2 regions of the Sutcliffiella horikoshii genome follow, and region 1 is predicted to be linked to the other one. Evidence: riboswitches for the same ligand, from Rfam matches in the RefSeq annotation. Region 1 holds a riboswitch; the other holds the start of a gene.
What was found. A riboswitch is a leader RNA that binds a small molecule or an ion and turns the genes downstream of it on or off. The one in region 1 is predicted to bind lysine.
Positions count from the first base shown of each region.

Region 2: another riboswitch for lysine. It lies ahead of K7887_RS15960 (aspartate kinase); the one in region 1 lies ahead of K7887_RS18290 (Na+/H+ antiporter NhaC family protein).

Region 1 is NZ_CP082918.1:3,545,725-3,561,026, forward strand. It holds gene yutH (spore coat putative kinase YutH) at 1-739, opposite strand, end outside; gene K7887_RS18230 (phosphatidylglycerophosphatase A family protein) at 1,038-1,520, shown strand; gene K7887_RS18235 (TIGR01457 family HAD-type hydrolase) at 1,599-2,369, opposite strand; gene K7887_RS18240 (DUF86 domain-containing protein) at 2,502-2,939, opposite strand; gene K7887_RS18245 (EAL domain-containing protein) at 2,975-4,282, opposite strand; gene K7887_RS18250 (DUF3055 domain-containing protein) at 4,461-4,727, shown strand; gene K7887_RS18255 (cytosolic protein) at 4,802-5,107, shown strand; gene K7887_RS18260 (YutD family protein) at 5,154-5,447, opposite strand; gene K7887_RS18265 (YhcN/YlaJ family sporulation lipoprotein) at 5,557-6,246, shown strand; gene lipA (lipoyl synthase) at 6,477-7,373, opposite strand; gene K7887_RS18275 (M23 family metallopeptidase) at 7,669-8,616, shown strand; gene K7887_RS18280 (methionine/alanine import family NSS transporter small subunit) at 9,068-9,172, opposite strand; gene K7887_RS18285 (sodium-dependent transporter) at 9,172-10,707, opposite strand; gene K7887_RS18290 (Na+/H+ antiporter NhaC family protein) at 11,061-12,626, opposite strand; lysine riboswitch at 12,768-12,959, opposite strand; gene K7887_RS18295 (HD-GYP domain-containing protein) at 13,057-14,163, opposite strand; gene K7887_RS18300 (YunC family protein) at 14,358-14,660, opposite strand; gene K7887_RS18305 (bifunctional metallophosphatase/5'-nucleotidase) at 14,729-15,302, opposite strand, start outside.
Region 2 is NZ_CP082918.1:3,093,438-3,108,739, reverse strand. It holds gene K7887_RS15995 (long-chain-fatty-acid--CoA ligase) at 1-1,115, shown strand, start outside; gene K7887_RS15990 (fatty acid metabolism transcriptional regulator FadR) at 1,273-1,860, shown strand; gene K7887_RS15985 (enoyl-CoA hydratase) at 1,894-2,667, shown strand; gene K7887_RS15980 (electron transfer flavoprotein subunit beta/FixA family protein) at 2,733-3,506, shown strand; gene K7887_RS15975 (electron transfer flavoprotein subunit alpha/FixB family protein) at 3,702-4,679, shown strand; gene trxA (thioredoxin) at 5,079-5,393, shown strand; gene uvrC (excinuclease ABC subunit UvrC) at 5,739-7,511, shown strand; lysine riboswitch at 7,582-7,768, shown strand; gene K7887_RS15960 (aspartate kinase) at 7,921-9,162, shown strand; gene K7887_RS15955 (YslB family protein) at 9,480-9,911, opposite strand; gene K7887_RS15950 (succinate dehydrogenase cytochrome b558 subunit) at 10,264-10,872, shown strand; gene sdhA (succinate dehydrogenase flavoprotein subunit) at 10,901-12,661, shown strand; gene sdhB (succinate dehydrogenase iron-sulfur subunit) at 12,658-13,425, shown strand; gene K7887_RS15935 (acyl-CoA thioesterase) at 13,858-14,322, shown strand; gene gerE (spore germination transcription factor GerE) at 14,440-14,664, shown strand; gene K7887_RS15925 (MarR family winged helix-turn-helix transcriptional regulator) at 14,880-15,302, shown strand, end outside.

The sequences.
Region 1 (15,302 bases):
AAAATGTTTGGATCTTCGCAGGGTTCATGTCTTTTCCTTTGCGACATTCCACCCGTATCCATTCAGAAAGGTCTCTGCTTGCATGATCAAAAATCCAATCTGTCGGAAGCTTCATCCATTGCGCTTGCTGCCAGGTAAGATCTGTGAAGCGGTGGTGGCATAGGGTGGCCGCATCATTCATCATAGGACTATCATCAAGCTCTGTATCCACTAGATACTGAATGGCATTTTCGGCTAAACCTAGATAGTAAGGAAAAGATTCGACAAACTGGGTATCAAAAACATCAACTGGGCTGCTTCTTACCTTTTCCCTGAAAAAGCTCTCCATTTGGTCGACCCTTTTCACCCATAAGCTTTTCCATTGGCCAATTCGATTAATGGCTGTCACTTTTGCAGGATAGCTTCTAGCATGCGTATGGAAGGCTGCAAGTTCTTTTCCAACGACTAATTGTCTGGAACTATAATCATAAGGCATCCGAAAAAGAGCCATCTGACGGCCATCTATCTCTGTGGTATAAGTATCATTCTTATTTTTCACAAAAGAACTAACATATATATCTTTATGCGTGCGTATCATATAGTCACTTATCTTTTGAAGCTCATCAATTTCTTCCGCTTCCAAGTGAGCAACAGGTACCATGATATAAAGTACGCGATTAGACCAAAAAGCATCAAACTGTCGTACCCTTTGCTTCCTTTCCACCCTTAACTCATATTGATCATAAATTATCTGCTTCAACTCTGTTCCCTCCTTCTCCCTAGTACCAACTATATGAAGAAAACAGAGAAAACTTGTTAACAATAGCTATCTTCCTAAACTTTATGACCAAAAGCTATTAATTCCACCAAATAAGGGCATAAAGGGTAGATAAAGAAACAAAAAATGAAAGAGAAAGGGGTCTGACCCTCACTGCTCTAAAGTGTTAAAGATCTAAAGAGGGGTCTGACCCTCACCGCTCTAAAGTACTAAAGAGGGAGCAAAAACCCCTCGACTATATTATAAAAGATGGGTGAGCTGTATGAAGAATTTTGAGAGTATGGATGATGTGGAGAAGAAGGCGCGGGCGTTGTTGGAGGAGCGCGGGGTGACGATGGATGATATTGCGGAGTTGGTGTATTTCTTGCAGTCCAAGTACCATCCTGCCCTTGAGCGATCAGAATGTCTGGAAAATGTGGACCGTGTTCTTTCTAAGCGTGAAGTGCAGAATACCGTTTTGACTGCGATTGAGCTGGACATATTGGCTGAACAAGGCAAAATACAAGAGCCTCTTTTAAGAATATTGCGTGATGATGAAGGATTGTATGGAGTGGATGAGGTTTTGGCATTATCCATTGTTAACGTTTATGGCTCCATCGGCTTCACGAATTACGGCTATATCGACAAATTGAAACCAGGCATACTAGAACACCTAAATGACAAAAGCTCCGGGAAAGTTCATACCTTCCTAGATGATATCGTCGGAGCCATCGCTGCCGCAGCTTCAAGCCGTTTGGCACATAGAGCAGCGAATACCGAATGACCATTAAAAAAACCAGGCAGCTCCTATCAAATCTCGGCTGCCTGGTTTCTTCACGTACGTCCTTCAAATAGAAGTCCCTTAAATTCTTTCTATCCACTCTTCCAACGAATCCACCGTATATGTCGGCTGCTCCTCATACGTTTCTAAATGCGCCTTTGTCGTCACACCTGTATGCACAAGCAGCGTGTCCATCCCCGCATTCATTCCAGCCTTAATATCTGTATGGTAATTATCGCCCACCATCAGCGTTTCTTCACGAGGTACACCCAATACTTTCAGGGCCTGTTCCATGATGACCTTTTCTGGTTTGCCGATGAAAGTTGGCAGAGTTTCCGTTGAAACCGTCAATACCGAAGTTAATGAGCCGTTACCAGGAAGCAGACCTCGTTCAGTTGGAATTGCAATGTCCCCGTTAGTGGAAATAAAACGCGCACCATTACGGATATTAATCGCACCAAGTGCCAGCTTTTCGTAACTAATCGAACGGTCAATTCCACTTACTACAACATCTGCTCCTTCTTCAACCAATTCAAATCCTTTTTCCAATAACGCCGTTCTGATTCCTTCCTCGCCAATCACATAGATTTTTGCCTCAGGCTTGTAATCATAAATATAATTGGCCGTAGCATTACTAGTTGTAAAAACTTGTTCATCTAATGTCGGTATCCCAAAGTCCCTTAATTTCTGTGCAACCTGCTGGGGAGTTCTTGAGGAATTATTTGTTACAAAAAGATACGGTATCTTTTTATCATAAAGTGCTTTTACAAAATGACTTGCCTCTTCAATCTTTTCTTTTCCGCGATACATTGTTCCATCAAGGTCAATTAAATATCCTTGGTATTTTTTCATCTATCTTCACACTCCACTATGTTCATTTCATTAGTTTAGGTTTCTTTTAACCTGTTCATGTTAGCACAATTTACTAGCCCGATAAAAGCAAGAAAGAACGCCCTCATAAAAGAAAGCGTTCTCAACTCTAAATTAATTTCTAAAAGCCGAAACAGGTCCTAATTCATTTTCCAAATAAGTGCGGACAGCACTACAGAATCCAACAACTGTTTCCTGTACTTCCGCTAGACATGCTTCCACCTCTTCGTGACGAATAAGAAGGTATTCTTGTACTAGTGTTTTACGAAGGCGAACAAGCCTCTTTAACTGTTTCGCCATATCATCTGTCACTACTTTTTCATCTTCTAAAATGTCAATGATGTCCTCATAGCTGCCAGGATCCCGCATGATAAAACCGTCAATCATGGCATTTCCTACATCCAATATACCTTCTATGATTGCTACTGCAACACGCTCAAGGGCCTTCTTTTCAACGGCAGTATTCCATGTAGAATGTTGTTGATATAAGGTAATATTTTCTTCTATATAAAGTAATGTCTGCTCAATTTTTTCACGATCCACAAAGTACATTCTATATTCTCCTTTGTTTGTCATCTTAGCTGTAGTTAAGTTATCGGTTGCAGCACTTTTGGCCTGGCGTAAAAATAACCTTGCGCCATATCCACCTTATGTTTGGAAAGAATCTGGACCTCTTCTGGACGCTCAATTCCCTCTGCAACAACAAGCGAACCTGTCTCATTTGCTATTAACAAAAGTCCCTGCAGCATCTTCTCTTTGACCATATTTTTATCAATATCTTGAATAACTGAACGATCAATTTTTATTATATCAGGCATAATTCTATTGATGGTATGAAAACTCGCATAACCGGCACCCGTATCATCGACGGCAATTTGAAAGCCAAGTTCCTTGAGCGCGACAATGTTACGCTCAAAATTCTTCAATCCATCGATAGAATCCTGCTCTGTCACCTCAATGGCGATATTCTGCGGAATAATCTCCGGATACTTTTTCAACATGGTCAGCATCTTCTCAATCAACTCTACCTCGTTTAAAGTCGTAGGCGTAAAATTGATAAAAATTGCTTCCTTCATTTTGCATTGATAAATAAGTTGAAATGCCTTTTCCAATATGAGTAATTCCAGCATAAATAACCGGTTGGTCTGCTTGGCAATGGAAAATAACTGCAGTGGATTTTCCATCAATGATCCTTTAGGACCGCGAGTCAGCAATTCCCATGCCTTGATCCCGCCTTTAGACACATCCATAATCGGTTGAGCTAAAAGGGTGATATCTTTAAAAGCTATGATTTGATTTATTTGAAATTTTAATTGCTGGTACTGTAATTTATCCTGTTTTTCAGCCATGGCCATTGCCTGTACATGTGCTTTAAGCATGCATTCGGATAGCGTATAATCCCTTGACTCCAAGAAAACATAACCAGACTGCACGCACAAATGCTGATTACCCAGTTGTTTATACTTTCGGCATTCTATTACAGTCTTCACCTTAGCAAGCTTGTCCTCAAGTTCTGTTGTACTGTGAAACCTTGCATCCACCTTCAGCAACAAGGAAATCCCATCACTATATTGTTCGTGTAAACATACAATTTCATCTTCTGTGAATGTTTGTCCTATGACTTTTCTAAGCTGCGCCTTAATTACTTCTCGACACGATAAATATTTACGCCTGCCTATTTTTGAAATGATATTCTCCAAATCAGGAAAATAAAAGGAAATCACCGCTACCTGAAAGCCCTTTTTCAAGGTATGTGTCACTCTTTGTTCAATCGGGTTCCTCAAAATATAAATCGGCGGATAATAACGCAGATATTTGGACGGAAGCATTATTTTTACTAGATGTGAGCCATTCTTCTTATAGTATCTCTTTATGCGATTCCAGCTTCGCCCCATGAAGTGGCTCCCTTCTCTCTAGACAAAAATCAGCAAGTTGTATTTCTTTTATTTTATCATAAAAATTAAGAAAATTGTCCCATTTCTTGCACGGCGTAGATATAATGGAAAATATCCAATAACAAGAATGAGGTTGTATTTGTTATACTAGAAAAAGATGCAAGAAGGAGGTTTCAATATGGGAGAAAAATTCTTTTTATATGATGATTCAGTCGATACCAAAACCCGTTTTGTTAGCTTTATGGGGGAAAACAGCCGCTTTGATTTGGCAATAGTCAAATCTGATCGCTATTATGGAAAAAGTCTTGTCCTTGATATACAAGGCAACCGTTTTGCCATCATCGGAAGTGATGATCTGGACGAGCCAGGCTATCTTGAACATGCATACCAATTATCTGAAGAAGATGCAGCAGAGTTGCGTTCATTTTTGTATGAGGTAGTATAAACACTTGAAATTCATAATAATCCTCTTTTGTCTCGGTAAAACTAACCTTACTCTATGACAAAGGGGATTTTTTCATGTTTATTGACGAAAAGGATAAAGAGGAAGAGCATTATACTGACTTCTCCAACGTGGAAACACAGCAGAATTATTTGATACCTGAAACATTACCCGAAGGTCCTTACGGCTCTCCACGTGGCAAAGACACTCCTGTGGAAAACAAAAGTAGTCCATGGCGTGAAGGTCAGCGTTATTATAGTGCCTTTAATTATGAAAATAAAAACCTTCATCAGGACATCCCAAGACAGCATCCTGGTGCCCATCCGACCCATGATGACAAGAATATGAACGAAGAGCCTCCATACGGGAATCCAAAAGACTAATTATTAAAACCCCATCATCGTTGATGGGGTCTTTTTAGGCAATGAATCACTTCGCCTCAGCAGCAGCCTTTTTTACTTTCTTCAATACAAAGTAAGCACAGCCGAAATTACAGTATTCCAGTATGTAGTCTGGCAAGGTGCTTATCTTCGTGTCGTGGGTGGATTTATGGTTTTGGTCTTCAAAAAATCCCCGTAAACGCAACTGGTTATAACCCCAGTCACCAACAATGTAGTCGTATTTGTTTAGAACATCAATATATCTTGCGCGAAAGGTTTCTTCGTTGAAGCCGTTTCGATTCTCTTCCAACAGTTCGTAGCAATGGTTTCCTATACAAATCATTTTCCGCTCCTCCATTTCTGCTCTTATTTACATTATAGACCATTCTCCACTAATTTCTAAGTCAAAATTTTTCTCAACGGGCAATCCTATGTGTAAGGAGGTGTTTCCATTGAGGAAAACAATAAAAATTCTTGCAGCATGTAGCTTAGTTACTGCTATCACTTCAGCCTGTTCTTTTGACCCTACGCCAGAAGAACGACAAGCCAGAAGCGCTATATACGGGCGTGACGGGCAGCCAATGAATACAAATACAGGACACCGTTACGATATGTATGATGTAAGGGACAGCAATAAACATGACCAAACTCATTTCGGGTACGTTCGCGACCAAGCAGAACCTGTGAGAAATTCCCAGCGCTACAACGAAAATATAGCTGCTGTGGATTATGGTGAGATTGCCAATATCATCAATAAAATGGTGGTTCAATTACCTGCAATAGAAGATTCCGCTACATTGGTGACGGATGAAGAAGTACTTATTGCATATGAAACAAACAGTGAAGACCGCGAGCTTACAGCCGACCAGGTAAGTAAAACGGGATTGTCCATCGTTCCGCGTTACTACCATGTTTACATTTCTGATAATCCAGAAATGATCCATGATATCGAACGCTTTCGTTCCCTTGGTGTGACAAGTCCTAGAGTGGATGAAATATTAGAAACCACTATAAAAGAAATGCTCAAATCACCCCAAGGCAAACAGCTGAACACTGGCGAAAACGGCAACGGCGAAGCAGACGGTGAAATGAACGAAGAAACAGACAAAAGCGAGTTCCGTAAACAAATGAAAAACGATTAACAAAAAAGGTACAGCCACGTAAATGTGAGGCTGTACCTTTTTTAAATATAGGCTCTGATTAAACACCGCTGTTAATTTCCGCAAAAAGACTTCGCTTTCCGCGGGGCGACCTTGAGCCTCCTCACAACGCTTCAGGGGTCTCAACATTGTCGCTTCTCCCCCGCAGGAGTCTACGCCTTTTGCTCCAATCAACAGCTACAGAATTGTCATTATCTTAAAATGCTGACTAATTATGCCTGTGCTTGTCTTGCTTTAGATGCTTCGTTTACCTGCTCATCGGCATGATAAGAAGAACGAACAAGCGGACCAGCTTCACAATGACTGAACCCTTTTGTCATCGCAATTTCCTTCAACTCTGCAAACTCATCCGGGTGATAATACTTCTGCACCTTAATGTGTTTCTTAGAAGGCTGCAGATATTGACCGATCGCCATAATGTCCACATTGTTGGCACGAAGATCATCCATTGTTTCAATAATCTCTTCTTTCGTTTCTCCAAGTCCAATCATGATGCTTGATTTTGTCGGGATGTCAGGTTGTAATTCTTTTGCACGACGCAATAGTTCTAGAGAACGGTCATAGGTTGCTCTCGCACGAACTCGAGGTGTTAAAGAACGAACTGTTTCAATGTTATGGTTTAGAATATCAGGTCTCGCCGCCATTAACATTTCAATGTTTTCATAAACCCCACCCATATCAGATGGTAACACTTCAATAGTCGTAAAAGGGTTTTCACGGCGAACCGCTCTAATCGTTTCAGCAAAAATGGCAGCACCGCCATCTTTTAAATCATCACGGGCAACCGCTGTGATAACAGCATGCTTTAAGTTCATCAGTCTAACGGACTCTGCTACGCGTTCCGGTTCTTGTGTATCAAGTTCTGTTGGCAAACCTGTCTTGACCGCACAGAAACGGCATGCGCGCGTACAGATGGCACCAAGAATCATGAAAGTAGCTGTACGTCTTACTGCCCAGCATTCGTGAATGTTCGGACACTTTGCCTCTTCACATACTGTGTTAAGGTTGTGCTCTCTCATCAGTTTCTTAAGTCCTGTATAATTTTCATTCGTATTCAGCTTGATTTTCAGCCAATCTGGTTTACGTATGTACTCCTCTTTTTTAGCCATATGATCAACTCCAACTTGTCTTATTTTCAAGATGACTTCATCAATATTTTATCTGTATATTTTCACTATTCTAACTTATCTCATAGGGAAAATGACATATTCACACCTGTCACTTTATCAAACATCTGGTAAAGAAACAAGTCCAAAACCTTCCACGGACATACTCCTAACAATCTTCCATGAATTAGTATTTATGAAATGAGGAAAACTTACCAAACTAACAGTAGGAAAAGAAAGAAAAGGAAGGAGTGAGGACTTGATACGGCTACTTTTTTGCGTAATTATTCTTTTTAGCATGATTCCTGCAGATGCTTTTGCTGCCGAAACAAACTTAACAGACGAACAAATATATGCTAAAAGGCAGGAACTATATAATCGAATGCAATCTGTCACCCAGATACCATGGTACTATTTTGCAGCTGTTGATCAATATGAAAGAAATGTCCGCAGAGTAAGACGAGATATTCCAAAAGCCAAAGGAGTTATCGGCATTTACTACAAACCTGAGGTATGGGCAGGTCCTTTAAATCCCAATTCACAAGACAGCAACCCTATGAGCATTCAGTTTTTTGGCGGAATGGGGATGGATGGGAATGGAGATGGAGTCGCTGATTCCACAAATGATGAAGATGTATTGTTTACATTTGCGAATTATTTGCAGTCTTATGGTACTGACAAAGAAAACGTCAAAATTGCTTTATGGGAATATTATCAGCGGGATAAAACGGTCGGGCTTATCATGAACCATATGAAGCTATACAGTACGTATAAAACGCTCAAGCTTGATTCACATGCTTTCCCTCTCCCAATCCGCTCCAATTTCAGTTACCGCAATACGTGGGGAGATGCACGGGGCTGGGGTGGTCGAAGAATGCATGAAGGTACAGATATTTTTGCAAGCTATGGTGTCCCCGTCCGTTCCACTTGTTATGGAGTGATTGAAATTAAAGGCTGGAACAAGTTCGGCGGGTGGCGACTTGGAATCCGTGATATTAATAATACCTATCATTATTTTGCTCATTTAAATGGCTTTGCCAAGGACCTTGAAGTAGGACAAGTCGTAGAGCCGGGGCAAATTATCGGTTCTGTGGGAAGCTCTGGGTATGGACCACCTGGAACAGCAGGGAAGTTCCCTCCGCATCTCCACTATGGCATGTACAAAGACAACGGCTACTCCGAATGGTCCTTTGACCCGTTCCCACACCTAAAATCCTGGGAACGTGGGGATAGAAGAAAGCGTTAAGATTTTTACGAAAAAAACATAGTAAGTGGTTAAACGCAGCTGTTCCTTTCCGCAAATGGCTTCGCTTTCCGCGGGACGATGTTTGAGCCTCCTCACTTCGTTGCGGGGTCTCAATCAACCGTTACCCCCCCGCAGGAGTCTTCGCCATTTGCTCCAATCCACAGCTAGAAATTACGAAGACGAAAAGGTAATGCTTTATCAGTTAACCCGGTTAGGTGCCTCTTCATAATCGCTTAGTTGAATGAAGTCACCTTGTTGATTGGAGTGGAAGGCGCGCAGACGCCCGCGGAAGGAAGGGACAGGTGAGACCCCGGAGGCGCAAGCCGAGGAGGCTCACGGACCGCCCGCAGGCAAGCGAAGCGCCTGGAACGGAAATCAACCGGACTATATGCTTTCTTATGCTAAAAAAAGCTGCTGACCGAGTTTACATTCGATCAACAGCTTTTAATTTTTATGCTTCCTTACTCTTCTTCATAGCCCACAGGATACTACCAGCAAGGCCACCCCAAATGATGACAATTCCGACAACCATCATGATAATCGCGCTTGTTTCCATTATTTATTGACCTCCTTAGACGAGGAAACCGGAAGTTCCAACGTGTCTTTTTTCCATTTAATAAGGGAGAAGGCAAAACCTACAAGCAATGCAAGCACCGCGACAACTACACCATACTGAATTGTGAAGATACGAGTATATCCGTCAGCCGCTCCGTAAACTTCCGCAATATTTGTACGGATCAAGTCAAACATCATATATCCAAGTACAATCGGAGTGATTACTCCCAAGGATAACTTCCACCATGAGCCTAAGAAACCAGTTAATTTAACATCTGAAATCGCATTGGCATGACTCTGTAATGGTTTCAATTGTCTTGCGAACCAGACAACCACGATTACTTGCACAAGACCTGCAAGCGCCACACCGAATTGGTTGATGAAGTAATCAGCCACATCAAGGAAGTTCAAACCGCCTTTTGTAGCAAATAAGATAGAAATCAAAGCCGATAAACCACCACCGAAGGCAACTGCTTTTGTACGGGATACTTTGAATTTATCCTGCACCCCTGCAACAAATGTCTCTACAATAGAGATTAATGAAGATAGTCCAGCCAATACTAGTGATCCAAAGAACAAGAACCCAAACAGTTCTTTAAAGGCCGGGAATTCATTAATGATTTGCGGGAATACAACGAACGCTAATCCGACACCGCCCGCTACCACTTCATCTACGCCAACACCTTGTTGAACTGCCATAAATCCTAGGATACTGAATACACCGATACCTGCTAATAATTCAAATCCGGAGTTACTGAAACCGGTAATAAATGCGTTATTGGTAATATCAGATTTTTTCGGTAGATAACTGGAATACGTAATCATGATGGCAAATGCAATGGATAAACTGAAGAAAATCTGTCCATATGCCGCAACCCAAACCTTACCGTCAGCAATAGTGCTCCAATCAGGTTTGAAGAAAGCGTTTAGTCCTGTTCCAGCCCCTTCTAGTGTAAGAGCGCGAACAACGATAATTAAGAACAATACAACAAGTGCAGGGATGAAAATCTTATTTGCTACCTCTACACCCTTCTTAACGCCTTTAAATAGTACTCCAAGTGTTACTGCCCAAACGATTACTAATGGCAGAAGAACAGAAGGAACAAGTCCCCCAATCTCACCTGGTGCAGCTACCTGAAGGTATTCTCCAATCAGGAATCCGCCTGTGTCGTCTCCCCACTTCAGATTCAGGGAGAACACGGAGTAAGACATGGCCCAAGCGATGATGACGGCATAATAAGTAGAAATTACGAATGCAATACCAACTTGCCACCAGCCAAGCCATTCATACTTTTTGTTCATTCTTGCATAAGAAAGTGGTGCAGATCCGCGGTACTTATGACCCATAGTGAATTCAAGGATCAATAGTGGAATACCTGCTGTCAGAAGAGCGAATAAATATGGTACAAAGAATGCTCCTCCTCCATTTTCATAAGCAGTTGCTGGAAAACGCCATATGTTTCCTAACCCGATGGCCGATCCAACCGCTGCTAAAATAAATCCTGCTCTTGTCCCCCATTGCGGTCGATTTTCCATTCTCTTTCTCCCCCTACTTAGACTCTTTTTTTACCAAAAAATAGATGAAAGAGTCCAAATGTTTTATTTTTTCTGATTATTTAATATAATTTATACATAGTATAACTAGACTTTATGACTATGTCAAAACAAACTTTTACACTATATTAATCGACATCATGTGACAATTCTCAACACCGTATTTTTATTCTATTAATATTTCTCAAAAGGCTAAATGCACTGATGCACAAGAGTTATATTATGAATATTTATTCATTTTATTTTTCAAAAGAAAAACACCTCTCTTTTTACCACTTAGTTAAAAGTAGATAAAAAGGAGGTGTTTATTACTTTATTTGAAAAGTATTATGAAATTATTCTGCTGTTTTCAACGTTTTAAAACTAAAACCGATAATAACAAATGCCACTAATACTACTAGCAGTCCAAGTAATGTGCTTCCAGTTAAACCTAGAACAATATATCCTGCAATTGCGACACCTGCACTAATTAGCGCGTAAGGCAGCTGAGTCAGTACATGGTCAATATGGTTACATCCTGCACCAGTGGAGGAAAGGATGGTTGTATCGGAAATTGGTGAACAATGATCTCCGAATACTGCCCCAGCCAATACAGAAGCAAGTACAGGTAATAAAATCGATACATCTGTTGCCACAGCTATTTGACCTGCAATAGGAAGTAACAGCGTGAAAGTACCCCATGAAGTTCCTGTTGCTAATGCTGTAAAACCGGCAATGACAAAAATGATTGCTGGCAAGAAAGCAATATTAATATTAGAGTTTTCCACTTGTTCGGCAATGTATGTTCCAGTTCCTAAGCCATCAATCAATCCAGCAATGGTCCAAGCAAATAATAGAATATAGATGGCAGGAAGCATGGATTTCGTTCCTTCTGCAATCCCGCGACCCACTACACTGTTTGATACTCCACCTTTGGAAATCTGGCTGAAAAGTAAGATGAAAGAAACTACTAAAGCAAACAATCCACCATAGAATAATGCTGCAGATGGATCTGTATTTTCAAAAATACCTAGGACCGTGATATCTCCTTCAATTGCGGAAGCACCCGTCCAAAGCATCGCTCCAATAACCCCAACGAAAAGTGCTACAATCGGCCATATAAGATTGCCAATCGTACCTTTTGTGCTAGTAGGAAGTTCGTCTGAAAGCTCTCCAGGCACTTCTTTTTCAGAATCGTATAATTCACCAGTCTCCATAGCACGTTGCTCGTGCTTTCTCATCGGCCCAATATTGAAGTTAAAATAACTTACCAAGAACACCATGATCAATGCAGAAAAAACGTATAAGTTCATCGGAATGATTTGCATAAAAGCACTGATTGCTGTTAAGTCACTAATATTCTGTCTTACGATTACATCTGTTCCAATAATACCGATAATAACTGCACCCCAACTTGATACAGGTGAGATGACACAAATCGGTGCAGACGTGGAATCAATCAAGTACGCTAATTTTGCGCGTGATACTTTGTAGCGATCCGTTACCGGTCTACTAATCTGACCTACTGCCAATGCGTTGAAATAGTCATCAATAAAAATAACGATACCTAAAATAGCAGTTAAAACCTTTGATCCTCTTCTTGTCTTGATTTTTGTCTGTGCCCAGTCAGCAAAAGCCCTGCTGCCACCAGTGATAGAAATGAATGCAGTAATAATTCCCAAGATGATTAAGAAAACAAGGATATAAATATTCCATAAGTTCAACTCTTTATCGTCTACGGAATAAAAAAGACCTAATACCATATCCCAGATCAGCACCACCATTGTAACCGGATTAAAATCGGCTAACATTAAAGCTGCTGCCAGAATACCTACTCCAAGTGAAAGCAAAACTCTTCTGGTCAAAATAACCATCAAGATCGCAAGCACTGGAGGAATTAACGAATAAATTGTTCCTTCCATAACAAAAAACCCCCATTAAGCTGTAATATGTTTGACTGGTTACAAACGGGTTTACAACAATGGAAGGCACTGAAAGAAAACAAAATAAAAAGTAATGATAGAAAATAACTATCATTACCTATGTAATGTGTTATCCTCCATCCGATCAGTAGCCCTCCATTATAAAAACCGTCCGTACCGGTCATAATGGCAGTGTTATCCTTATTCAAGATAACCCCAGCAACATGAGTTCGACCGCTCATATTGCTTCGGCACAGCATCCTTTCTTTCTACCATCTTAGGTGTCAACCTCCAGTAGTTTTACTCTTATGCTATGCAGCCTCTACCTCATCGTATGATAAGGGAAGTATATTATTTTATGATTTTACTATAACATATATCCTGATATAGGACAAAGGAAATATATTTCTTTTTTCTCTACTCTTTCCTTTTAGCTGACTGCTGCTATTTTTTTAAGAGAATCACAGTCAACAATCGCTAAACTCAGATGGTCTTTTAAGTTAATATCGTAAGGCGTTTCCAAATCTTCGCCTTCTTCTTCGACCACCCTTATGACTGGGCGTTCAGTCAGGTCTTTATTTTGGCCGACAACAAGCCCTTTTCTTCCATCATTCAATGTGACCATTAAACCGTATGGATAAATGGCTACCGATTTGCGGAACGCTTCAATAATTTCTGGTTCATACAAAGAACCAGATCCTGCATACAAAATTTCAAGTCCTTCATGTGGAAGCATGGCACTCCGGTAAATCCGATGAGAGGTAACAGCATCAAAAACGTCTGCTACCGCAAGAATTTTACCAAACAGATGTATATCATCCGACTTAATGCCGCGAGGATAGCCGCTGCCATTAAGACGCTCATGATGTTGGAAAGCACAATGTGCAACCATTAACGGAATCGTCTGCATGTTGCGAAGGATATCGTACCCATAGGTCGCATGTCGCTTCATTTCAGCAAACTCATCACTTGTAAGTTTTCCCGGCTTAAAGAGAATCTCATTGGGAATCAACATTTTGCCGATATCATGAAGAATTCCACCAAGCCCTAATGTTTCTAATTCTTTTTGGGACAACCCTAATTTCAATCCTATGGAGAGGGAATAAAGCGTCACATTTAACGAATGGGTAAACACGTAATTGTCGTGTACATACACATCGGTCAAAAGTGCAGAAACTTCTTCATTGGATTTCATATCTGTCAGCAGATTTTGAATAAGTGATTTGATGCTTTTGGAAGACTTGTCCATGACAAACCACTTACTTAACTCTTTTTCATGTTCCACGGATTTAAAGGTATCAGTGATTGTCTTTACTGCTTCCTTACGGGTTTTGTCCGAAATAATAGTCGGCACTTCCATCCCGCTTGTCCGTGCATCTTCTATATATACATACGTTACATTCAATTGTTGCAAACGTGTAATCATGCGTGAAGTAACAGAGATCCCTTCACTCAACAGCACTCTACCAGAATCATTGTAGATCGACCTGGCCAACACCATTCCCGGTTTCATTGATTTTGTAGGTAATAGTCTCATAACTTCTCCTATCTTCACATTTCGACAAAATCTATATATTTCCTATTATAGTAAAAATTCCGGGATAAAGCTTGATAAAATAGAAAAAAGTTTTGAAAAGTTTATTGCCAACATAAAAATACCACCGTTTGAGCACGATGGTATTATATATTTGGGGCTAAAGGCTGCAAGTAACAACTAGCACCTCTCACCCTTTATAGCATTTTTAACAAAGCCTCTTTCCCAGGCATTCCAACAGTAATTCCGACATTCTCCGCCTCATACGTAATGGATTCCAAAGGGGCCTCTATTAATTGCTCGATGGTACGCACTCCAACTGCCCGCCCTGCAATGATTTTCCGGTCTTTCAGCTTGGCATTCAGTAAGCCGACATCCAGCGCACCGCACATGATATACCCTTTATCACTAGTCACCGCCAAGAAATTAGTTTTTGGCAATCGTACCGTAATCGCAGTAAACGTATGGCCTTCGATTGTAATTGGTGTCATTTCAATCATAGATAATTGTCACGCTCCCTTCCCATATCAATTTATGGTGTGTGAATGGAAAGGGTGTGAAAAATAGGTCAATTATCAGAAAATGAATGTGCTAACACATCACGAAGCAGTTCTGGCAGGTAAAACTTCTTTTCTTTTGCACGAATGATGCTTGGATACATTCTTCCAAAAGTAAACATATCAATGGTCCCAACTGTTACATCATCTTTTGACGACAATCGTTTATCACCAATATAAATATCTGTCACTTGAACGCTTCCATCTTTTATCGCCTCTGTGTCGAACCTGACTCCGCTGAATGCCATGCGCCCCATTACCTCACCACGGAACCCAAGACCTTTCACTCTCAAGTTTTCCATATCAGGGTGCAAAGCCTGCTGGACCACTTCCCTTAACTCCTCGCCAGTCAGGGTCACCCTGCATGGATTAATAGGATGGGGACAAATACGGTGGAGCATTCCAAGTGTTACCTCTCCTGCATCAAGTCCATCAAGCAACACACCGGCATTGACCATTCCGATATCTGCCTGACACCATTCTCTTAATTTATCTGCAAGGAAATTAGGGAAAAAAGAAGGCGCGAACCACTCTACCGGTAACGTTTCTTTGATACTTCCTACTTTTTTATTCAAATGCTTCTCC
Region 2 (15,302 bases), 450 kb from region 1:
TTATTAAACAATCAGACGCACAAACCATTGATGTACCTATTGATCCGAAGGAAGACCTTGCGTTGTTGCAATATACAGGCGGTACCACCGGATTTCCGAAAGGCGTTATGTTGACACATATGAATCTTGTTTCTAACACAATGATGAGCGTGAAATGGATGTATCGATGCAAACGTGCGCAAGAAAAGGTGATTGGTATTCTGCCGTTCTTCCATGTGTACGGCATGACAGCGGTGATGAACCTTTCTATCATGCAGGCATTTGAAATGGTCCTTTTACCAAAGTTCGACCCTGAAACCACTTTGAAAGCCATTCAAAAGGAAAAGCCAACCTTATTTCCTGGGGCACCGACCATCTATATTGCCCTTTTAAATCATCCTGATATTAAAAAGTATGATTTATCTTCCATAGATTCTTGTATCAGTGGATCCGCTGCACTTCCTGTTGAGGTGCAAGAGCAGTTTGAACGTGTAACAGGAGGAAAACTGGTGGAAGGCTATGGACTCTCAGAAGCCTCTCCTGTGACACATGCCAATTTCCTTTGGGATGAAAGGGTATCAGGAAGTATCGGGATACCTTGGCCAAATACTGAATCCGTCATTCTTTCCATGGAAAATGGAGAACTGGCTCCGACCGGTGAAATAGGAGAAATTGCTGTAAGAGGCCCACAAATCATGAAAGGGTACTGGAACCGAAAAGAAGAGACCGAAGCTGTCTTAAAAGATGGCTGGCTTCTAACCGGAGATTTAGGTTATATGGATGAGCGCGGTTATTTCTATGTGGTGGATCGTAAAAAAGATATGATTATTGCCGGCGGGTTCAATATCTACCCTCGAGAAATCGAAGAAGTACTCTATGAACATGAAGAAATTCAGGAAGTAGTAGTCGCAGGAATTCCAGATGCCTATCGCGGTGAAACCGTTAAAGCCTATATCGTGAAAAAGTCTGGATCCAAGCTGACAGAAGAAGAATTGGACCAATATACGCGTAAACATCTTGCTGCCTACAAAGTGCCAAGATACTATGAATTCAGAGATGAACTGCCAAAAACCGCTGTTGGAAAAATCCTCAGAAGAGCATTGGTGGAAGAAGAAAAGCAAAAAATCGCAAAGTAATAGGTAAAGAGAGGGAGATGAAAGTAGCCTCTCTCTCTTTTTTGTATAGTAACGAGCATTAAAATTATGATAAGATAATGATTGACAGTTCATTCATGGTACAGTATCATGAAAATATGAATGATTATTCATTCATTTTCAAAAAGGAGCGAAAAGCTTGAAACAACAAAAGCCTAAATATAAACAAATAATAGATGCCGCAGTCATTGTCATTGCGGAAAACGGCTACCACCAAGCACAAGTTTCCAAGATTGCAAAACAAGCTGGAGTAGCAGACGGGACCATCTATCTTTATTTTAAAAATAAAGAAGACATCCTTATTTCACTGTTTCAAGAAAAAATGGGACTCTTCGTCGAAAAGATTCGTCAAGAAATTGCAGGAAAATCGACATCAACAGAGAAATTATTAACGTTGATAGAAAAACACTTTTCTATGCTGGCTGAAGATCACCATCTTGCAATTGTAACGCAGTTGGAATTAAGACAATCCAATTTAGAGCTTCGATTGAAGATTAACGAGGTGCTAAAAGGGTATCTACATGTTGTGGATGAAATTTTACTGGCTGGTACCCAGAACGGTGAGCTTCGTTCCGACTTAGATGTCCGTCTTGCAAGGCAAATGGTTTTCGGGACGATTGATGAAACAATCACCACTTGGGTCATGAATGATCAAAAATACGACCTGACATCCATCGCACCAAGAGTACATGAATTATTAATCAAAGGGTTTGGAGCTACCCCTTAAGTAGCTCTCCGTTTTACATAAGGAGGGTTAATAATGGAATTCTTACAAATGAAAGTAGAAGATCGAATTGCTCTCATCACCATCAACAAAGCCCCGGCGAATGCTTTGTCATCCGCAGTTTTGAAAGAGCTTTCATTATTGATGGATGACCTGGAAAACCAAGAAGAGGTAAGAGTTGTCCTGCTTCACGGAGAAGGTAGATTCTTCTCAGCTGGTGCCGATATCAAAGAATTCACCACGGTGGAAACTGGGGAAGAATTTGCTGAGCTTGCAAAATTTGGTCAGGATCTTTTTGAAAGAATGGAGAACTTCCCAAAACCGATCATCGCAGCCATCCACGGTGCAGCCCTAGGCGGTGGCCTTGAGCTTGCAATGGGTTGTCATATCCGCTTGGTAACAAAAACAGCCAAACTTGGTCTGCCGGAGTTGCAATTGGGCTTGATCCCCGGATTTGCCGGAACACAGCGTTTACCTAAACTGGTTGGTTCCGCAAAGGCATTTGAAATGCTGTTCACAAGCGACACATTGACTGGGGAAGAAGCAGTTCAATGGGGACTTGCCAATAAGGCCGTCGATGAAGAAGTTTTAATGGATGAAGCTTTGAAGATGGCGAAAAAGATAGCACAAAAAGGACCTATATCGGTTGCTTCTGTTATTGAATTGTCCCGATACGCAAAACATGAAGAATTTTATCAAGGGGTAGACAGAGAGGCACAATTATTTGGTAAAGTCTTCACATCAGAAGATGGCAAGGAAGGTATTACAGCGTTTATGGAAAAAAGAGCTCCCGAATTTAAAGGGAAGTAATTTTTTTTATAATATAAAATCTGAATATTACTAATAAAAATAATGTTTAAACAGGAGGTACTGTGATGAATATTTTTGTTTTATTAAAAAGAACATTTGATACGGAGGAAAGACTAACGGTTTCAAATGGCAGCATAAATGAAGATGGTGCAGAATTCATTATTAACCCATACGACGAGTATGCGGTAGAGGAAGCAATTCAAGTCAGAGACACGCATGGCGGAGAAGTAACAGTCGTGACAGTAGGGTCTGAAGAAGCAGAAAAAGAACTTCGTACGGCACTTGCAATGGGTGCGGACAAAGCTGTCCTGATCAACACGGAAGATGATGTAGAAAATGGAGACCAATTTACTACGGCGAAAATCCTGGCTGAATTCTTAAAAGATAAGGATGCAGATTTAATTATCGGCGGTAACGTAGCAATTGACGGCGGTTCTGGTCAAGTGGGACCTCGTGTAGCGGAATTATTGGATATTCCTTACGTGACAACTATCACGAAGCTAGAAATTGAGGGCGGAAAAGCTACGATCGTTCGTGATGTGGAAGGCGATTCCGAAGTTCTTGAAACTTCCCTTCCGTTGCTTGTAACAGCGCAACAAGGTTTAAACGACCCGCGCTATCCATCTCTTCCAGGGATCATGAAGGCAAAGAAAAAGCCTCTTGAAGAGCTAGAACTAGACGATCTAGACCTTGATGAGGACGATGTAGAAGCAAAGACAAAAACGTTGGAAATCTACCTTCCACCGAAAAAAGAAGCAGGTCGCGTGCTTCAGGGAGAATTAGATGCTCAAGTAAAAGAACTAGTTTCCGCATTAAGAAACGAAGCGAAAGTAATCTAATACGTCATATAAACATTTAGCGTTTGATTGGAGCAGATGGCGTAGACTCCGGCGGGAGGTAGCGCTTAGGTGAGACCCCGCAGGCTTGCCGAGGAGGCTCAGCAAGTGCCCCGCGGAAAGCGAAGCCAGCTGCGGAAATCAAAAGCGTCGTTAAACAAGTACTTTAGATAGATACATGGACAGGAGGAGACAAACATGGCAAGAAAAGTATTAACATTAGCAGAAGTGCGTGATTCCGCATTGCGTAATGTATCATTTGAAGCAATTGCAGCAGGAAAAACAGTAGCAGAAGGTGGAGAAGTAGTTTCTGTACTAGTTGGGGAAGGCGTAGGTTCACTTGCTCAAGAACTCATCGCTTACGGTGCAGACCGCGTTGTCACAATTGAACACGCAAACTTGAAAGCGTACACATCTGATGGCTACTCTCAAGCATTGATGGCGGTAATTGAATCCGAAAACCCAGAAGGAATCATCTTTGGACATACAGCTTTAGGAAAAGACTTATCTCCTAAATTGGCATCCAAATTGAACTCTGGCTTAATTTCTGATGCGACTGAAGTGGAAGAGGTTGGCGGAAACCTTGTATTCACAAGACCAATCTACTCTGGTAAAGCATTTGAAAAGAAAATCGTAACAGACGGCGTCATTTTTGCAACGGTACGTCCAAACAACATCGCATCTCTTGAAAAAGATGAGTCTCGTTCAGGTGACGTATCTTCCCTAGATGTGGATGTAAAAGATCTTCGCACAATCATTAAAGAAGTTGTTCGCAAAGCAACGGAAGGTGTAGACCTTTCCGAGGCGAAAGTAGTAGTAGCTGGAGGCCGTGGAGTAAAATCTGAAGATGGTTTCGAGCCATTAAAAGAATTGGCAGACGTACTTGGAGCTGCAGTTGGTGCATCCCGTGGAGCGTGTGACGCAGACTATTGCGATTACTCCTTACAAATCGGTCAAACAGGTAAGGTAGTAACACCTGACCTTTACATTGCATGCGGTATTTCCGGAGCTATTCAGCATCTTGCTGGTATGTCCAACTCCAAAGTAATCGTCGCAATCAACAAAGACCCAGAAGCAAACATTTTCAAAGTAGCTGACTACGGTATCGTAGGTGACCTGTTCGAAGTAGTACCAATGTTAACAGCTGAATTCAAAAAGCTATTGGTAACAAACTAAGTTTGAATCATTAAACAGCCAGGCACTTTTGGGTGCTTGGCTGTTTTGGTGTGATGGATTAGAGATAACCTAGCTGGTGATTGGAGCAAAAGGCGAAGACTCCAGCGGGGGAGTAGCGACAATGTTGAGACCCCGCAGCGAAGCGAGGAGGCTCCAGCAGCGCCCCTAGGAAAGCTAAGCCCAGTGCGGAAATCACCAGCGGCGTGTCGGGGAATCTTAGTATGAAATAAAATGATCGAAAACGGGTAAACCTATAACGAAGCAAATAATTAGCAACACTATGCGCTAAATGCTATACTTTAGCTATAGTAAAACTCTGAAAGATTTTCCATCTGTCAGAGAACACATTAACAGCATATATTGTTAACTGTGAGATAAAAGGCTTAGGAGGAATTTATTATGGCAATTACAAATGCAACTGACCAAAACTTCACACAAGAAACTGGCGAAGGCCTAGTTCTTGCAGATTTCTGGGCGCCATGGTGCGGACCTTGTAAAATGATCGCTCCAGTTCTTGAAGAACTAGATCAAGACATGGGCGACAAAGTGAAAATCGTTAAAGTTGATGTGGATGAGAACCAAGAAACTGCTGGCAAGTTCGGCGTTATGAGCATCCCAACTTTACTTGTTATCAAAAATGGTGAAGTAGTAGACAAAGCAGTAGGTTTCCAACCGAAAGAAGCTTTGGCTGAACTATTAAACAAGCACGCTTAATGCGTTTTGGAGAAAGCCCGGTCCTGTGACCGGGCTTTTTGCGTGTAAAGTGACAGAATCAGGATGCCGAGTCGGCGGATATCGAGAAAAATTTGGGATATATCGAGAAAATTTAGGATATATCAATAAATTTGCGATTATATCAAGAAAAAATGAATTATATCAAGAAAACTTAGGGTTTTATCAAGAAATATCGGGATATATCAATAAAATCGTCATCGCCAGAGTCCCCGCCCCTGTCCCATCATCCTCTCCGACTAACCTAATACTTCCAAATGGAACATACGTACGAAACAAGGTATAATAGTTACATATGAAAAAATCTTTGGTTGGGAGGAGAAAACGTTGAATGAATCATTAAAAGAAAAACTTGCCATACTGCCTGACCAACCGGGATGTTACCTGATGAAGGATCGTCAAGGAACCATCATCTATGTCGGAAAGGCGAAGGTGCTCAAAAATCGTGTCCGCTCTTATTTTACAGGGAGTCATGACGGGAAAACGCTCCGACTTGTAAATGAAATTGTGGACTTTGAATATATCGTGACTTCCTCCAATATCGAAGCGTTAATACTGGAACTGAATCTTATAAAAAAACACAACCCTAAATATAATGTCATGCTGAAAGATGACAAACGTTATCCTTTTATAAAAATTACAGCGGAAAAGCACCCGCGTTTATTAATCACTCGTAAAGTGCAAAAGGATAAAGGGAAATACTTTGGACCATACCCAAATGTTCAAGCGGCAAATGAAACGAAAAAGCTGCTCGATCGTATCTACCCACTTAGAAAATGCATGACGCTGCCAGACAGGGTTTGCCTTTACTATCACATGGGTCAATGCCTTGCTCCATGTGTGGAACATGTATCTGAGGAAACGAACAAACAAATGGTTGATGGAATTGTCCGGTTTCTTAACGGAGGTTATAAAGAAGTCAAAAACGAGCTAACGGATAAAATGATGAAAGCCTCAGAGAACCTGGAATTTGAACGTGCACAGGAATTCCGGGACCAAATCATCAACATTGAAGCGACAATGGAAAAGCAGAAAATGGAGATGAACGACTTTGTCGACAGGGATGTTTTCGGATTTGCTTTTGACAAGGGCTGGATGTGTGTGCAGGTCTTTTTCATCCGTCAGGGGAAATTGATTGAACGAGATGTATCACTATTCCCGATTTACAATGAACCGGGAGAGGATTTCCTGACATTCCTTGGGCAGTTCTATTCCAAGCAAAATCATTTTGTCCCAAAAGAAGTGATGCTTCCTAGTCAAATTGACCTGCCGCTAGCACAAGAACTATTACAAACCAATGTGCTACAGCCGCAACGTGGGAAAAAAAAGCAGCTTGTTGATCTGGCAAACAAAAATGCAAAAGTTGCCCTCGGTGAAAAGTTCTCCTTGATTGAACGTGATGAAAGCCGAACGATAAAAGCTGTGGAGAACCTTGGGGAAATACTGGGCATCATGACTCCACACCGCATAGAAGCATTTGATAACTCGAATATCCAAGGAACGGATCCTGTTTCTGCCATGGTTGTATTCATCGATGGAAAACCCGAGAAACGAGAATACCGTAAATATAAAACCAAAAGCGTCCAAGGACCTGATGACTATGAATCCATGAGGGAAGTAGTCAGAAGAAGGTACACACGTGTTTTGAAAGAATCATTACCGCTCCCGGACCTGATCGTGATCGATGGTGCCAAAGGCCATATGAGTGCTGTAAGGGACGTCCTTGAAAATGAATTGGATTTATTTGTTCCGATTGTCGGCCTTGCCAAAGATGATAAACATAGAACGAGTAACCTTCTTGCCGGCGAAGATGCCATGATCGTTCCGCTTGAGAGAACGAGTCAAGAGTTCTATCTTCTGCAACGAATTCAAGATGAAGTCCACAGATTTGCGATTACTTTCCATCGTCAAATTAGAAGCAAAAGCGTGTTCCAATCCATACTTGATGAAATCACAGGGGTTGGGGCAACCAGGAAAAAGGCCCTTATGAAACACTTCGGTTCTGTTGCAAAGATGAAAGAAGCTACTGTCGAAGAAATACAAGTTGCCAAAATACCGAAGCCGATAGCTGAAGAAATTTTTAAAAAACTTCGTGAATAGGTGTTGTAAGGAATCTTATTGTCTGATATAATCACTATTAATTTCATAATGTGCCACTTCAAATCGATGAAGTGATGATAGAGGTGCGAACTTCAAAAGTATGTAATCGGAGAAGAAAGAGCTTCCGAGATGATTACGGAAAGGGGAGGATCGCCGAAGTAAAAAAAAGTCTCTTTTTCTTTTTTTTACTGGTTCTGCGTTTAAGAAATGTAGGACTGTCAGGTTGTCTTTGTGCTGCCTGGAGAGCTATCTCACCGCGTGAACGGATTCTTTATTTTACCAATCACAGCAATGAGACATTAGCTCATTGCTGTTTTTTTATATCCAAAAAAAGCTGCCATGGCTAAATGCGTACTGAGAACTATCTAACATTATGATGAGACTAATCAATGAAAAGGGAATGGTGCACATGTCAACGATTGTTGTACAGAAATTCGGAGGAACATCAGTGGGCTCGGTTGAACGAATTCAGCACGTTGCAAGTCGAGTCATCAATGAAGTGGAAAACGGAAACAAAGTGGTTGTCGTCGTATCGGCAATGGGCAAAACAACAGACGAACTGTTAACTTTAGCAAATGCAATCAACCCCCATCCAAGCAAGCGCGACATGGATATGCTTTTGACAACAGGTGAACAAATTACCATCTCCTTATTGGCAATGGCATTGCAAGTTAGAGGCCATGAAGCAGTATCATTGACAGGCTGGCAGGCAGGAATTCGAACAGAGCCTGTACACGGAAACGCTAGAATTACGCATATTGAGACAGATCTATTAAAAAGTTATTTGGATGCAGGTAAGATTGTCATTGTTGCGGGCTTCCAAGGAATTACTGCTAATAACGAGATTACCACACTGGGCAGAGGCGGTTCCGATACAACTGCGGTTGCATTAGCGGCTGCTTTACAAGCGGAGAAGTGTGATATTTATACAGATGTGACGGGAGTATTCACGACAGACCCTCGTTATGTAAAAGGTGCAAGAAAGCTTGCTGCAATTGCGTACGATGAAATGCTGGAACTGGCAAACTTAGGGGCAGGTGTGCTTCACCCACGTGCGGTTGAATTTGCAAAAAATTATGGCGTACAGCTGGTTGTGCGATCCAGTATGGAAGAGGAAGAAGGAACGATTATTGAGGAGGAAGTATCCATGGAAAAAAATCTAGTTGTCAGAGGAATAGCATTCGAAGACCAAATCACCCGCATTACCGTATGTGGCTTGCCAAATGAACTACATACCTTATCCACCATCTTCACGACATTAGCTCAGCACAGTTTGAATGTGGATATCATCATTCAAACGAGCATGGATAAAGATACAACAAACATTTCGTTCTCTGTTAAAACAGTAGACGTAAAAGAAACGATTGAAGTGTTAGAGCAGCATCAAGGCCGTTTAGGATTCACGGGAATCGAGCAGGAGAGCGGTTTAGCGAAGGTTTCCATCGTTGGATCCGGTATGGTTTCAAATCCAGGGGTTGCGGCGGAAATGTTCCAGGTCCTTGCCACTGAAGGCATCCATGTCAAAATGGTCAGCACATCAGAAATCAAAGTTTCTACTGTGGTTGATGTAGCAGAGATGGTTCGTGCAGTGGAGGCACTTCATGTGGCATTCAAGCTCGGAGAAGAGTCTGTTGAGAGAGTTTTAAGCTAAAAGAATAGTAGTTTTTGATTGTGGAGTGCCCTTTTCCTGGTGGAGAGGGTGCTTTTTTATGGAAATAGGGAGTGCGGCGGGTTAATTACGGTCCGTAAAATAAAAATACGAGCCAAACGGAGCAAAATACTGTCCATAAAAAAGAAATACGAGCCAAACTCATGCAAATACGAGCCAAACTCGCCCAAATACTGTCCGTAAATAAAAAATACATGCCGTTCGACAAGGAACGACATGTTCTATCAAATTGCCACCCGTAAGGCAGTGTGAACCCACCGATTAAGTTCAGGCCAACCACCCTTGAGGCAGCAACATCATTATTTATCCCACTGCACTGTTATCAGTATCTCTTTTTTCTTTTTCTGTTCCTCAATCGCTTCCGCAGTTTTGCCTTTAAGACGTTGAGTCTGTTCAGCAAGAAATCCTGCTTCAAGTTGGAATGTCGCGTCTTTATTCAAGTCAAGGCGGCGCGTCACCATTTCCCCGCGGATCACGTACTTAACTTCATGCTTGTTCTGTTCCAATAATTCAAGTTCTCCCCAGCCTGCTTCTTTAAAAAACTCGCCGATTCCCTCTTGAGTATCAATGGTAAACTTGCGTGCGAGCTGCTTTCCTGCCCAATAGATGACCTGGGTATGATCTTTCCCCAATAGGTCAGGTAAAAGCATATCGCGGATCAGTTCGTACCCGAAGATAGGGACTTGAATTTGTGTGTCCATCACTTGTTGTTGGTTGTTCGATTCAGTCATTTAGTTCCCCTCTTTCTCTATGTTCATTATATACCATCCAACCGGGTTAATAAATGAAACGTATGGAGTATTTTATTCTATTAATATATTTTTATATTTTTCTGATAATTATCCGATGGTAAAAGTATTTTTAAAAGTGCAATTTTTGGTCGCGTTTTCTTGACGCTACACATATAGGGGAGTAAAATAAATATGTCACATATTTGTCGATAAATCTGTAAAGGCTTTCATTATATTGAAAGTTTAAAAAACGAGATGGAGAGTTCAATGATTTTTTACTATAATAGATAGTGAAAAGCAGAACTTACAAAACATCTAATCTATTTTCTTACTTGAAAAAGGGGGTTAAGTGATGGCAACTGAACGTGAATTTTTACTTCGTAGGCTCCACTCGTTACTAGGAGTCATTCCTGTTGGTCTTTTCTTGGTTCAGCATTTGGTTATCAACCACTTTGCGACAAAAGGGCCAGAATCATTCAACAAAGCGGCACATTTTATGGAAAGCTTGCCGTTCCGTTATGCACTAGAAATTTTTGTAATCTTTCTTCCAATCCTATTCCACGCTATCTATGGCTTATATATTGCTTTTACAGCAAAAAACAATGTAAGCAAGTATGGATTTGTTCGTAACTGGATGTTTATGCTTCAACGCTTTACAGGAATCGTTACATTAATTTTTATCGTATGGCATGTATGGGAAACGAGAATCGCAGCTGCACTAGGTGCGGACGTTAACTACAACATGATGGCAGACATCCTGTCCAGTCCGTTCATGTTCTGGTTCTACATTGTTGGGGTAATTGCAACAATCTTCCACTTTGCAAATGGACTTTGGTCTTTCTGTGTAAGCTGGGGAATTACAGTAACTCCTCGTTCTCAACTTATTGCAACCTACGTAACAATCGGGATTTTCTTTGCATTATCTTTCGTAGGGGTACGTGCAATTCTAGCATTCGTCTAAACAGCAACTATTAAGGAGTGAGTTACATATGAGTAAAAAAGTTATCGTGGTCGGCGGTGGACTTGCGGGATTGATGGCAACCATCAAAGTCGCTGAAGCCGGTGTACCAGTTGATCTATTTTCATTAGTACCAGTTAAACGTTCTCACTCAGTTTGTGCCCAGGGTGGAATTAACGGGGCAGTAAACACTAAAGGAGAAGGGGATTCTCCATGGGAACACTTTGACGATTCCGTATACGGGGGAGATTTCCTAGCGAATCAGCCTCCTGTAAAAGCTATGTGTGAAGCGGCACCAGGAATCATCCATCTATTGGACCGTATGGGAGTTATGTTCAACCGTACTCCTGAGGGATTACTAGACTTCCGTCGCTTTGGTGGAACACAGCATCACCGTACAGCATTTGCTGGAGCAACAACAGGTCAGCAGTTGTTATACGCACTAGACGAGCAAGTTCGCCGTCACGAAGTATCCGGTCTTGTAACAAAATATGAAGGCTGGGAATTCTTAGGTTCTGTTATCGATGAAGATGGCGTTTGCCGCGGAGTTGTCGCACAAAACCTTACAAGCATGGAGATCGTATCATTCCCTGCAGATGCTGTAATCATGGCAACTGGTGGACCTGGTATCATCTTCGGAAAATCAACAAACTCTGTTATCAACACAGGTTCTGCAGCATCGATCGTGTATCAGCAAGGTGCTTATTATGCGAACGGTGAGTTCATTCAGATTCACCCGACAGCAATTCCTGGAGATGACAAGCTTCGTCTAATGAGTGAGTCAGCTCGTGGAGAGGGCGGACGTGTTTGGACATATAAAGACGGTAAGCCTTGGTACTTCCTTGAGGAAAAATACCCAGCTTACGGTAACCTTGTACCACGTGACATCGCAACACGTGAAATCTTTGATGTGTGTGTTAACCAGAAGCTTGGTGTCAACGGTGAAAACATGGTATACCTGGATCTTTCTCATAAAGATCCGAAAGAATTGGATGTCAAACTTGGTGGTATCATTGAAATCTATGAAAAATTCATGGGTGATGATCCGCGTAAAGTACCAATGAAAATCTTCCCTGCTGTTCACTATTCCATGGGCGGAATCTGGGTCGATTATGACCAAATGACAAACATCCCTGGACTATTTGCTGCAGGTGAGTGTGATTATTCCCAGCATGGTGCAAACCGACTTGGAGCGAACTCCTTACTATCTGCAATCTACGGTGGTATGGTAGCTGGTCCAAAAGCGGTAGAATACATGAATGGATTAGAAAAATCCACAGATTCTCTTGGAACGTCTCTTTTCGATCGCTATGTAAAAGAAGAAGAAGCAAAGTGGAACAAGATCATGACAATGAACGGTACAGAGAATGCCTATGTGCTTCATAAAGAGCTTGGAGAGTGGATGACAGACAACGTAACAGTTGTTCGTTACAACGACAAGCTGAAGCAAACGGATGAGAAAATCCAAGAGCTTCTTGAGCGTTATGATAATATCAACATCCACGATACGGCAAAATGGAGCAACCAAGGTGCGGCGTTCACGCGTCAGCTGCAACATATGCTTCAGTTAGCCCGTGTTATCACAATCGGTGCATACAACCGTAATGAGAGCCGTGGAGCGCACTATAAACCGGACTTCCCAGAGCGTAATGACGAGGAATTCCTAAAAACTACAATGGCGAAATTCACAGGCCCTAAATCTGCACCAGAGTTCCATTACGAAGATGTAGACGTAAGCTTGATTCCGCCGCGTAAGCGTGACTACTCTAAGAAAAAAGGGGGTAAAGAATGATGGCTGAACAAACTAAAACTGTAACGTTTAAAGTGAAGCGTCAAGATGGTCCCGAGGGAACCCCTTACTATGAAACTTTTGAATTGGCATACCGCCCGAACATGAACGTAATCTCTGCACTAATGGAAGTTCGTCGTAACCCTGTCAATAAAGATGGAAAAGAGACAACTCCTGTAAACTGGGATATGAACTGTTTGGAGGAAGTGTGTGGTGCATGTTCAATGGTCATCAATGGCAAGCCGCGTCAATCCTGTACGGCGCTTGTCGACCAATTGGAGCAACCGATCGTTCTTGAACCAATGAGCACATTCCCTGTCGTTCGTGACCTTCAAGTCGATAGAAGCCGCATGTTCGATTCCTTGAAAAAGGTAAAAGCATGGATTCCAATCGATGGCACATACGATCTTGGACCTGGTCCACGTATGCCTGAGAAAAAACGACAATGGGCGTATGAGCTTTCCAAATGTATGACATGTGGTGTTTGCCTGGAAGCTTGCCCTAACGTAAACAGCAAGTCCGAGTTCATCGGTCCTGCACCACTTTCCCAAGTGCGTCTATTCAACGCGCATCCAACTGGGGAAATGAACAAATCCGAACGTCTTGAAGCAATCATGGGAGACGGAGGCCTTGCAAACTGCGGTAACTCACAGAACTGTGTGCAGTCTTGCCCGAAAGGTATCCCTCTTACAACATCTATCGCAGCACTTAACCGCGACACGACAGTTCAGATGTTCAGAAACTTCTTTGGTTCCGACCAAGGCTAATAAACAACCAACAGAACGCCTCTTACCTAAAAGGGGCGTTTTTTTACAAAAGCGCATGTTAGAAAATTCAGAATGATTTAAACCACCGTTGATTTCCGTTCCAGGCGCTTCGCTTTTCTGCGGGCGGTCCGGGAGCCTCCTCGGCAAGCCTGCGGGGTCTCCCCTGTCCCTTCCTCCCGCGGAAGTCTGCGCGCCTTCCACTACAATCAACTAGGTTGTTCCATTCAATTTCTATAATTACTAATGCAGTTCCCCCTGTTGACTGAAGTGCAAGGTGTGAGACTCCTGCGGGGGATAACGGTAGCTTGAGACCCCGCAGGCGAAGCCGAGGAGGCTCAAGCACCGTCCTCTGGATAAGCGAACACCTGGAACGAAAGGAAACAGGGAGTTATAACCAACATATAAATATACTCAATTAGGGAGGACTAGGTTATGAAAAAACCAGCTTATATAGAAGATTTGCAACAATGGATGAATGAGTTCTCATTCAGTCACGACGTGAGAGTGAGATTTTCCGAAACTGACATGTTCGGTCATTTAAATAACACAGTCCCATTCGTTTATTTTGAAGAAGCCAGAATCGAATTCTTCAAAAGCCTTGGCTTTATGCAAGACTGGACACAACAGGGAAGCAACACCATTCCAGTCGTTGCGGACCTGCAATGCGATTTCCTTCAGCAGGTTTATTTTGGAGAAGAACTTAATGTATGCGTGAAAGCACATCAAGTAGGAACATCTTCCGTTGATCTGCATTACCTAGGTAGAAAGGGGAATGGAGAGCCGTGTTTTGTCGGAAGAGGACGTATGGTACAACTCAACAAGCACACTGGAAAAGGGGAAGCTTGGAGTGAAGAACAACGAAATCTCTTTCTTTCCCGAGAAACATTGAAAAAATAATATAAAATACGTCTAAATACATGTAACTCCCGCCCTCCTTCTAACATATTATACCATGACTAAATATACACCCATCCGCTAGTTCAGCTCTGGCTAAGGCAAGGAGGGTTACAATTATTGAAGGAGAAAGAGTTTCAACCAAAGCCATTGCTTACCAAAAGAGAAAGAGAAGTATTTGAGCTGTTAGTTCAGGATAAGACGACCAAAGAGATTGCTGGTGAGTTGTTTATCAGTGAAAAGACAGTTCGGAACCACATTTCAAATGCTATGCAAAAGCTGGGAGTAAAGGGGCGTTCCCAAGCAGTTGTCGAGCTTCTTCGCATGGGAGAATTAGAGCTTTAACTTAAACTGCCGACTATCTTCTGACAAAACAGTTATGAGTGGTAGTCGGTTATTTACCTTTGAATAAACCCAAGTATTTCTATGTGGGCAAATATGTTTATAAGCCTTTACATCTTGCATTTTATATGAAAACATAAGAAAATAAACATACTAGACACAGACTACATGACATCTATGTTCAGATAAAAAGAAAAAGGGAAGAAAGAGGGTCGAGAATGACGAATCAGAATGAAGCAGTATTGCAGGATCCGCAGTTAGTAGCAGATATTGAGAAATCGTTAAGATACATAGCGACTTTAGTAAAACAAAAGGGTCGCGAAATTTTAAGCAATTACACCATTACTCCTCCGCAGTTTGTTGCGTTGCAATGGCTTCTTGAAGGTGGAGATATGACAATCGGTGAATTGTCCACAAAGATGTATTTAGCTTGCAGTACGACCACAGACCTTGTGGACCGTATGGAAAAGAATGAACTGGTTCAACGTGTGAAGGATCCTAACGACCGCCGTGTGGTTCGCATCCACCTTTTAGAAGAAGGAGAGCGTATCATTGCGGAAGTGGTGAAAAAACGTCAGGACTATTTGCAAAACATACTAAAGAACTATTCCAAAGATGAAATTTTCATGTTAGAAAAGTGT